Pyxidicoccus xibeiensis: one gene and its partners. The main gene of each other region encodes a partner of the protein of the gene in region 3 in a complex. Links are inferred from orthologs where the notes say so. Each region holds a gene or a part of one and is shown on either strand. Other genes may lie near its edges.

Region 1 (2,989 bases), on a different replicon or contig from region 3:
AGGCGCTCAAGGCGCTGGTGGGCAGCGCCCAGCTGGCGGTGCTCGCCTCGCCGCTGCTCTCCAACGAGGACCTGCTGGCGGGCCTCACCTTCGCGAAGGCCACGCTGGGCGTCACCACGGTGTACGTGGGCGGCCGGCCGCAGGGCGCCGCGGACCACTACCTGATGACGGCGGACAAGAACCCCAACCGCAAGGGCCTGGAGCTGATTGCCCAGGGGCTGGGGCTGAAGCTGGAGTCCTTCGAGTCGCTCACCGCCGCGCTGGGCGCGGGCCGGGTGAAGGCGCTGTACGCGCTGGGCACCGAGGTGCCGGGTGACGCGGAGGCCTTCGCGCAGGCCGCGGGCAGGCTCGAGGTGTTCGTGGCGCACGCGTTCACCGAGTCTCCGGTGACGGCGCAGGCCACGGTGCTGCTGCCCGCCTCCGTGCACGTCGAGGACGAGGGCTCCTTCGTCCAGGTGGACGGCCTCATCCAGCGCTTCCGCAAGGCGTACCCGCCCAAGGGCGACGTGGTCCCCAACTGGAAGTGGGCCGCGGAGCTGACGCGCGAGCTGGGCGGCGAGGCCGCCTGGGGTTCCGCGCGGGACGTGTGGCGCGAGCTGGCCGGCAAGGTGGCCGCGTTCGCCGAGTTCAACTGGGACAAGGCCTCTCCGCCGGACCGGGAGAAGCCGGGCATCAATCCGCTGCCTTCCGCCTCCGACGGGCGTCCTCCGGGGTACCGTGAGTTCGGTACGCCCCGGGTGAGGGGTATCTAGCCATGAGCCGCGTACTGACCATCCTCCTCGCCATGTTCACCATCGTCGTCGCCATCTTCGGTGGCATGGCGACGGCGTACCTCGTGGGCGGCCTGGTGGAGGAGCACTGGTTCACCGGCGCCAGCCGGCTGACCAACATCCTCTTCCTCGTGCTCGTCTTCGTGATGATCATCGCCACGTTGCTGACGATGGCGGAGCGCAAGTGGAGCGCGTTCATCCAGGACCGCGTGGGTCCCAACCGCGCGCGCATCGGCCTGCCCGGCCTGAAGAACCGCGCGCTGGGTGGCCTGCCGCACATCCTCACCGACGTCCTCAAGATGCTGACGAAGGAGGACTTCATCCCGGGGACGGCCAACCGGTTCATGTTCAACCTGGGCCCCATCCTCGCCTTCGCGCCGGTGTTCGCGCTGTTCGCGGTGGTGCCGGCCGGTCCGTCCGTGCCCGTCTTCGGGCACATGGTGGACATGGTGGTGGCCACGCCGGACTTCGGCATGCTGTACGTGCTCGCCATCGCCTCGCTCGCCGTCTACGGCACGGCGCTGGCGGGCTGGGCCTCCAACAACAAGTTCGCCCTGCTGGGCGGCGTGCGCGCCACGTCGCAGATGATTTCGTACGAGGTGGCGCTGGGCCTGTCGCTGGTGGGCCTGTTCATCGCCTTCTCCTCCGTGCAGCTGCCCGCCATCGTCGGTGACCTGGGCAACGCCCTCGCCGGCAACGGCTCCGGCCAGGCGCAGTACCTGTGGCGCACCGACGGGGCCTTCGACTTCGGCCTGCCGGCGTGGGGCTTCATCCTCCAGCCGATTGGCTTCCTCGGCTTCTTCGCCGCGTCCTTCGCGGAGACCAAGCGCGCCCCGTTCGATCTGCCCGAGGGCGAGTCGGAGATCATCGGCTACTTCGTCGAGTACTCCGGCATGAAGTTCGGCCTCTTCATGATCTCCGAGTTCGTGGAAGTGGTGGTGCTGGCCGGCGTGACGACGGCGCTCTTCTTCGGCGGTCACCACCTGCCCTTCGGCGGCGAGTGGCTGGCCAGCCAGGCCATCTTCCAGGAGCACGGCTGGCTGCTGGGCGCCATCTTCGGCACGGTGTTCTGGCTGAAGGTCGTCTTCCTCATCTGGGTGCAGCTGCTCATCCGCTGGACGTTCCCCCGCTTCCGGTATGACCAGATCCAGTCGCTGGGCTGGAAGATCCTCCTGCCCATGGCGCTGGTGAACATCTTCGTCAGCGGCGCGCTGGTGCTGTGGGACCCGTCGCTGCGGGCGCTGGCCATCCTCGGCATGCTGGAGATTGCGTTCGTGGTGGTGCTGACGCTGACGCAGAAGGAGCCGGCGGAGGGCGGTGCGCATGGGGCCCACGGCGGCGCTCACGGCCACGGTCACGACTCCCACGGGCACGGGCTGCCCGCCGGCGCGCATGGGGCCCACGGGCTTCCGGCGCATGGCGCGGCCCCGGCCTCCACGCACTAGACTTCCACCGGCGGCCCCGCCCTTCCGGGAATCGAGAACACCATCATGGCCCTCAAGGTAACCCAGGACCCGCGCACCGACATCCGTGAGCGGGCCTACGTGCCGGAGCTGCTGCGCGGCCTGGCCGTCACCACGAAGCACTTCTTCCGCAACCTCTTCGGTACCCGCGACACCAACGTGCGCGTGGAGGACCGCACCGGCACCAGCCTGATGACGACGGTGCAGTACCCCGAGGAGAAGCCCATCTACCCCGAGGGCTACCGCGGCCTGCACCGGCTGGTGCCGCGCGAGGATGGCAAGCCGCGCTGCGTGGCCTGCTACATGTGCGCCACCATCTGCCCGGCGCAGTGCATCTACATCGAGGCGGGCGAGTACGAGGAGACGACGGCCGAGGGTGAGTCGCGCGTCATCGAGAAGTACCCCACCCAGTTCGTCATCGACGAGCTGCGCTGCATCGTCTGCGGCCTGTGCGTGGATGCGTGCCCCAAGGACGCCATCCGCATGGACACGTACACGCACACCCCGCCGGAGTACACGCGGCAGAACTTCGTGTACGACATCCCCAAGCTGCTGAAGGGGCCGGCGGTGTCCCACCCGTCGGACCCGTGGAACAAGCGCGACGGCTCCGAGGAGCCGCACCACTCGCACAAGGAGGCCCACACCCGCGTGGGCGAGGGCCTGGTGGAGCTGAAGCTGCCGCAGCACGGCAACATCGGCGCGGGCCACGGCCACGGCGGCCACGGCAAGGCGACGCCGGGCGCCCAGACGGGCGGC
Region 2 (3,114 bases), on a different replicon or contig from region 3:
CGTGGTGGAGCTGGGCGACGCGGCCCACGCGGCGATTGTTCGCGAGAAGGACCAGGGCGCCTTCGACGGGCGGCGCTGGTGGGTGGACCGGCCCCGCGCGGACGGCAGTGTGTTGCGTACCTGCGAGGGCGACTGTGAAGGCGCGGACGCCCACGCGCTGGAGGCGTGGCTGGACGGTGTCCTGGGCCGCACGGCGGAGGGCCGCTGGCGTAAGGTGGCGGGCCATGTCGACGACCCCAGACAGTCCCAGCCTTCAGGAACGCTACGCACCCCACAACAGCTGCTTCGGCTGCGGTCCGGCCAACCCGCAGGGCCTGCGCATCCGCAGCCGCGCGGAGGGTGACCTCGTCGTCGCGGACTGGACGCCCTCCGAGCACCACCAGGCGTTTCCCGGCGTCCTCAACGGCGGCATCATCGGCGCGCTGCTGGACTGCCACTGCAACTGGACGGCCGCCTTCCACCTGATGAAGGCGCAGGGCGCGGACTCGCCGCCGTGCACCGTCACCGCCGACTACTCCATCTCCCTCAAGCGCCCCACGCCCATGACGGGGCCGGTGCACCTGGAGGCGAAGCCGGTGGAAATCCAGGGCGACCGCGCCATCATCGAGGGCACGCTCACCGCCGGCGGCAAGGTGACGGCCACCTGCCGGGGCACCTTCGTCGCGGTGAAGCCGGGCCACCCCGCGTACCACCGCTGGTAGGCGGCGGCTGGAAAAGCCAGGGCCCCGGCGCCTCCGCTCTGACGAGGGGAGGCGGGCGGGGCCCTGAGGTACCGCGCGTGGGGCGCGTGACTCGTTACTTGCCCATGGACAGCAGCAGGTCGTGCCGGGCGGCCGTGGCGTTGGGCTGCTCGCGGTCCGCGATGCGGTGCACCTGGTTGCCAATCTTGTCCTGGAGCAGCATCAGGCCGTCCAGCACCTGCTCCGGACGCGGCGGGCAGCCGGGGATGTAGACGTCCACGGGGATGATGCGGTCGATGCCCTGGAGCACCGCGTAGTTGTCGTAGAAGCCACCCGACGACGCGCACACGCCGAAGGCCACCACCCACTTGGGCTCGGCCATCTGCTCGTACACGCGCTTGAGGATGGGCGCCTGCTTCAGGTTGATGGTGCCCACCACCATCAGCAGATCTGCCTGCCGGGGCGAGAAGCGGGGGAACTCGGCGCCGAAGCGCGAGATGTCGTGACGGCTCGCCGCCACGGACATGTACTCCATGCCGCAGCATGCGGTGGCGTACGGATAGGTGAACAGCGAGTACTTGCGGGCCCAACCCAGGCCCTTCGACACCATCCGCTGGAAGAAGCCCATGGCCTCGTCGCGGCGGGTCGTCAAAACAGGAGCAATGTCAGCGTCAGCCATGGTGTCTCAGCTCTCCCAGTCCAGGGCGCCCTTCTTCCAGATGTAGATAAGCCCGACGACGAGCGTGGACGCGAAAACCAGCATCTCCACGTACCCGAACCAGCCGAGCGCCTGGAAGTTCACCGCCCAGGGGTACAGGAACACCGCTTCGACGTCGAACACGATGAACAACAGCGCCACCACGTAGAACTTCACCGCGAAGCGCTGACGTGCCGGGCCGGTCGACTCGGAGCCGGCCTCGAAGCTGGTGGACTTGATGGCGCTCGGACGCCGGGGCCCCAGGCGGGTGGTGATCTGGGGAATGAGCATCGCCATGCCGCCGGCCAGCAGCAGGACGACCGCCAGCGGCAGATAGGGCGAGAGTGGAGTGGGAGTCATCGCGCGCGGAACCTAATGACACCGGCCGCGCCATGTCAAAGGGAAACTCCCCCGGGGCAGCGCTCCAACCCCTTGAGATGACGGCGAAAAGCAGGGCTTGTGGCGCCGCCATGAGGCCCACCGTGCCTGCCTGCCGGCGCCTGGCCGGCCGGGCGGTCTCCCGTCGGGGGACACGTTTGACGCTCCTCGACGGGGCGCCTACCGTCGGTGGGCGCGCCGCGGCCGGCGTGGATCAGCACTTCCCGGGAGAAGACAGGCATGTGGGGCCGGCTCAGCTTGCGGATGCAGGTGGCCATCGCGGTGCTCGTGCCCTGCCTGGCGGTGGTCTTCTTCTGCGGCCTGTACTTCCCGGAGCGGCAGCGGGAGGTCACGCTGGGGCTCCTGGAGAAGCGGGTGCGCGTGGTGGGAACGCTCGTGGCCCAGCACCCCGCGGTGCTCGCCGTGGACGGCACCACGGAGGCCCGCTCGCGCGCGGACGGGGTGCTGTCCCAGCTGGACCTCGCCAACGGGGCCGAGGGGGGCCGGGGCTTCACCGTGCACTACCAGGGCCTGCTGGGCCCGGAGGGCGCCGTGGTGCACGCCCGCGGGCCCATCCCCGACGACGTGAGGGCGCGGCCCGCGCGGCCCCTGGAGGGCTGTGAGACGTCGCGAGCGCCCGAGCGGGAGGTGCGGGTGCGCTGCGCCAGCGGTGGCCACACCTACGTCGCGGGCTTCGGGGTGGAGGAGGCGGTGGCGTCGCTGGTGGACCTGGATGGGATGGCGCTGGCGGCGCTGACGGCGGCGCTGGGCGTGGGCCTGCTGCTGGCGATGTTCATCAGCCGCTCCATCGTCGAGCCCGTGTCGCGGGTGACGGAGGTGGTCCAGGACGTGTCGCGCGGGGACATGTCGCGCGCGGAGCTGGACGTGTCCGCCACGGGTGAGGTGCGCCTGATGGCGCAGTCCTTCAACCAGATGCTCGGCACGCTGCGCACCACGGTGATGGAGCTGGTGTCGCGCACGGACCAGCTGGGCGGTGCTTCGCGCGGGCTGCTCGTCGCGTCCGCGGACCAGGAGCACGTCATCAGCCAGCAGGCGGCGTACGCGCAGCAGATTGCCGCCACGTTCGAGGAGCTGAGCCGCACGGCGGAGCAGATCTCCAGCTCCACGGAGGTGGTGGAGTCCAGCGCGCGGCGCACCCACGAGGCCGTGGCCGAGGCCATGGCGGTGGTGGCGCAGGTGGTGGCCGGCATCAACGACATCCGCACCGAGTCCAAGGGCGTGGCGGACGCGATTGTCGGCCTCAACCAGGACCTGCAGCAGGTGTCCAAGATTGCCCAGGTCATCAACCAGGTGGCGGAGCGCTCGGACCTGCTGGCGCTGAACGCGGCGCTGGAGGGC
Region 3 (3,148 bases):
GCGTCCGTCAGGCCCTCGGCCATCTTCTCCAGGCCCTTGAAGTTGACGGGGCCGTGCTTCTCCAGCGCCGCCTCGAAGCGGGGGCCGCTGGCGCCGGCGTTGGCGAAGTCCGCGGAGTTCGCCTGGCGCGTGAAGGCCGCCATCAGCAGCACCAGCAGGAACGTGCCGATGAGGAAGGCGAAGTCGCCGATGCGGTTGGTGATGAAGGCCTTGCGCCCCGCCCAGGCCTTGGCCGGGTCCGTGTACCAGAAGCCGATGAGCAGGTAGCTGGCCATGCCCACGCCCTCCCAGCCCACGAACAGCAGGACGAGGTTGTCGGCCAGCACCAGCGTCAGCATCGCCGCGACGAACAGGTTGAGGTACGCGAAGTACCGCCAGTACCCGTCGTCGTGCTCCATGTAGCTGGTGGAGTACAGGTGGATGAGGAAGCCCACGCCGGTGATGACCAGCAGCAGGATGCCGGACAGGTGGTCCACCGCCAGCCCGAAGTTCACCCGGAAGTCGCCCGCGGCGAACCACGTGCCGTAGTCATACGACAGGGCGTACTTGACGTAGTCCGCTTCGATTCCGAACGGGTTCTTGTAGAAGGCCAGCAGGCGTCGCACGCCCCCGACCTCGGCCGTGTGGCTGGTGGCCCAGAAGGCCAGCACGCTCAGCACGAAGGCGCCGCCCACCGCCGCGCAGGCGATGAGGTGCACGTTGGCGCGGCCCAGCATCCGGCCGAACACGCCGCAGATGAACGCGCCCAGCAGCGGCAGCGCGATGATGAGCCACAGCGAGGGCTCCATCAGCTCGGGCGGGACGGGCGCCGTCTGGAGGAAATTGGCGAGGGTCGCGAGGGTCATGAGAGAGAGGGCTCCTGGCGGCGTCAGTGCTTCATCGTCCGGATGTCTTCCACCAGGACGCTGCCCCGACTGCGGAACACGGCGATGACGATGGCCAGGCCGATGGCCGCCTCGGCCGCCGCCACCGCGATGACGAAGAAGGCGGAGACGTGGCCGACGCTGTCACCGCGCATGCGGGCGAACGCCAGGAACGTCAGGTTCGCCGCGTTGAGCATCAGCTCCACGCACATGAAGACGACCAGTGCGTTGCGCCGCACGAGGACGCCGAACATGCCCATGCAGAACAGCGCGGCGGCAAGCAGGAGGTAGTAGGTGATGGGAACCATGGGCCGATTCGGGGCCTCGCGGGCGGCTACCGTGTGGGCCGCCATCTAGCACAGAAAGTTGTCGGGGGACGGCGATCAGATTCGCGACTTGGCCACCACGACCGCGCCCACCATGGCCACCAGCAGCAGCAGGCTCACCGCTTCGAAGGGAAACAACCACTGGGTGAAGATGGCCTGCCCCAGGTTGCCCATGGTGCCGAAGGTGGCCTGCGCCTCCGTGCTCATGGGCGCGACCTCGCCGGGCACCTTCGACAGGATGATGGCCAGCACGGCCAGCAGTCCCACCGTCGCCCCGCCGCCGGCGATGCGCGCCAGCGTGGGCCGGCCCCGCGTGGGGGACTCGCCCAGGTTGAGCAGCATGATGACGAAGAGGAAGAGCACCATGATGGCGCCCGCGTACACGAGCACCTGCAGCACGGCCACGGTGTGCGCCCACAGCAGCACGTAGATGCCGGCCAGGAAGAAGAACGTGGACACCAGCGCCATGGCCGAGTTGATGGGGCTGCGCGCGAAGATGACCATGCCGGCCGACAGCAGCGTCAGGAGCGCGAACGCCCCGAAGAGGATGAGCTCGATGTTCAAGACCAGTCTCCGAACGAACCCCAGGGCTTGTCGCCGAACGGGCAGCGGTGCTCGCGGATGTGCGCCTCGAACTCGTCCCGGAACCGCATGAGGAACGAGTGCGTGGGCAGCGCCGCCGCGTCACCGAGCGCGCAGATGGTGTTGCCCAGGCCAATGGGCGGGTAGGGGGCAATCGACGAGGCCACGTTGGACAGCATGTCCACGTCGCCCGGCTCGCCGCGGCCCTCTTCAATCTTGCGCAGAAGGCGCGTCTGCCAGGGCGTGCCCTCGCGGCACGGCGTGCACTGGCCGCAGGACTCTTCCGCGTAGAAGCGCGCCACGCGCCACAGGCTGCGCACCATGCAGGTGGCGTCGTCCATGACGATGACGCCGCCGGAGCCCGCCATGGTCTGCTTCACCTTGAGGGCCTCGAACTCCATGGCCACGTCCAGCTCGTCCGCGCCCAGCACCGGCGCCGAGGAGCCGCCCGGAATCACGGCCTTCACCTTGCGGCCCGCCGGCATGCCCCGGCCGTACTGGTCGTCGTAGATGAGCTCGGCGAGGGTGGTGAACATCGACACCTCGTACACCCCCGGCCGGTTCACCGTGCCGGAGAGGCACACGAGGCGGGTGCCACCGGACTTGTCCGTGCCCAGCTTCGCGTAGGCGTCCGAGCCCTTCTGGAACACGGCGGGGACGCTGGCGAGCGTCTCCACGTTGTTCACCACCGTGGGGCAGCCGAACAGGCCCACCACCGCGGGGAAGGGCGGCTTGAGGCGGGGCCAGCCCTTCTTGCCCTCCAGGCTCTCCAGCAGCGCCGTCTCCTCGCCGCAGATGTACGCGCCCGCGCCCCGCACCAGGTAGCAGTTGAGCTCGAAGTCCCTGCCCAGCAGCGTCTTGCCGAAGATGCCGGCCTTGTAGGCCTCGTCGATGGCCGCCTGGGTGCGCTCCGCCTGGAACTTGAACTCGCCGCGCAGGTACACGTAGCAGGTGTGCACGCCCAGCGCGTACGACGCGATGGCGATGCCCTCCAGCATCATGTGCGGGTCGTCGCTGAGGATGTAGCGGTCCTTGAAGGTGCCCGGCTCGGACTCGTCGCCGTTGACCGCGAGGTACTTGGGCTTGGGGCTGTCCTTGGGGACGAAGCTCCACTTGAGGCCCGTGGGGAAGCCGGCGCCGCCGCGACCGCGGAGGTTCGACTTCTTCACCTCGTCGATGATGGCGGCCGGCTGCATCTCCAGCGCCTTCTTCAGCGCCTCGTAGCCGCCCCGCTTGCGGTAGCTGTCCAGGGTCCAGGACTGCGGCTTGCCCCAGGCCGCCGAGATGATCGGTTCAATCGCCTTTGCCGTAGAGGCCATGATGGTGACGTCCTGACAGAGAAGGGGTGGAGGATCAGCTCAGCTTGGCGAGGATGGC

What was found.
Region 1: the proteins of LXT23_RS43640 (region 3) and LXT23_RS27700 are in contact, whole or in part, in a cryo-EM structure (PDB 7NYH), measured with the Escherichia coli proteins. The link is inferred for Pyxidicoccus xibeiensis from one-to-one orthologs.
Region 2: the proteins of LXT23_RS43640 (region 3) and LXT23_RS27660 are in contact, whole or in part, in a cryo-EM structure (PDB 7NYH), measured with the Escherichia coli proteins. The link is inferred for Pyxidicoccus xibeiensis from one-to-one orthologs.

What each region holds. Positions count from the first base shown.
Region 1 is NZ_JAJVKV010000006.1:228,168-231,156, forward strand. Bases 145-2,984 are described here. They hold LXT23_RS27700 (complex I subunit 1/NuoH family protein), read left to right. Parts: upstream 145-754; coding sequence 755-2,215; downstream 2,216-2,984. Other genes in these bases: LXT23_RS27695 (2Fe-2S iron-sulfur cluster-binding protein), read left to right, coding at 145-752; LXT23_RS27705 (NuoI/complex I 23 kDa subunit family protein), read left to right, coding at 2,261-2,984. In the rest of the region: more of LXT23_RS27695, read left to right, coding at 1-144; more of LXT23_RS27705, read left to right, coding at 2,985-2,989. UniProt on the Escherichia coli protein: NDH-1 shuttles electrons from NADH, via FMN and iron-sulfur (Fe-S) centers, to quinones in the respiratory chain. The immediate electron acceptor for the enzyme in this species is believed to be ubiquinone.
Region 2 is NZ_JAJVKV010000006.1:218,713-221,826, reverse strand. What follows is about bases 52-3,016. They hold LXT23_RS27660 (NADH-quinone oxidoreductase subunit A), read right to left. Parts: upstream 1,738-3,016; coding sequence 1,366-1,737; downstream 52-1,365. Other genes in these bases: LXT23_RS27655 (methyl-accepting chemotaxis protein), read left to right, coding at 1,996-3,016; LXT23_RS27665 (NADH-quinone oxidoreductase subunit B), read right to left, coding at 796-1,359; LXT23_RS27670 (PaaI family thioesterase), read left to right, coding at 225-701; LXT23_RS27675 (sulfatase-like hydrolase/transferase), read left to right, coding at 52-343. Outside these bases: more of LXT23_RS27675, read left to right, coding at 1-51; more of LXT23_RS27655, read left to right, coding at 3,017-3,114. UniProt on the Escherichia coli protein: NDH-1 shuttles electrons from NADH, via FMN and iron-sulfur (Fe-S) centers, to quinones in the respiratory chain. The immediate electron acceptor for the enzyme in this species is believed to be ubiquinone.
Region 3 is NZ_JAJVKV010000018.1:111,153-114,300, forward strand. Bases 1-2,999 are described here. They hold LXT23_RS43640 (NADH-quinone oxidoreductase subunit J family protein), read right to left. Parts: upstream 1,754-2,999; coding sequence 1,247-1,753; downstream 1-1,246. Other genes in these bases: nuoL (NADH-quinone oxidoreductase subunit L), read right to left, coding at 1-845; nuoK (NADH-quinone oxidoreductase subunit NuoK), read right to left, coding at 869-1,171; nuoF (NADH-quinone oxidoreductase subunit NuoF), read right to left, coding at 1,750-2,999. In the rest of the region: more of nuoF, read right to left, coding at 3,000-3,090; LXT23_RS43650 (NADH-quinone oxidoreductase subunit NuoE family protein), read right to left, coding at 3,125-3,148. UniProt on the Escherichia coli protein: NDH-1 shuttles electrons from NADH, via FMN and iron-sulfur (Fe-S) centers, to quinones in the respiratory chain. The immediate electron acceptor for the enzyme in this species is believed to be ubiquinone.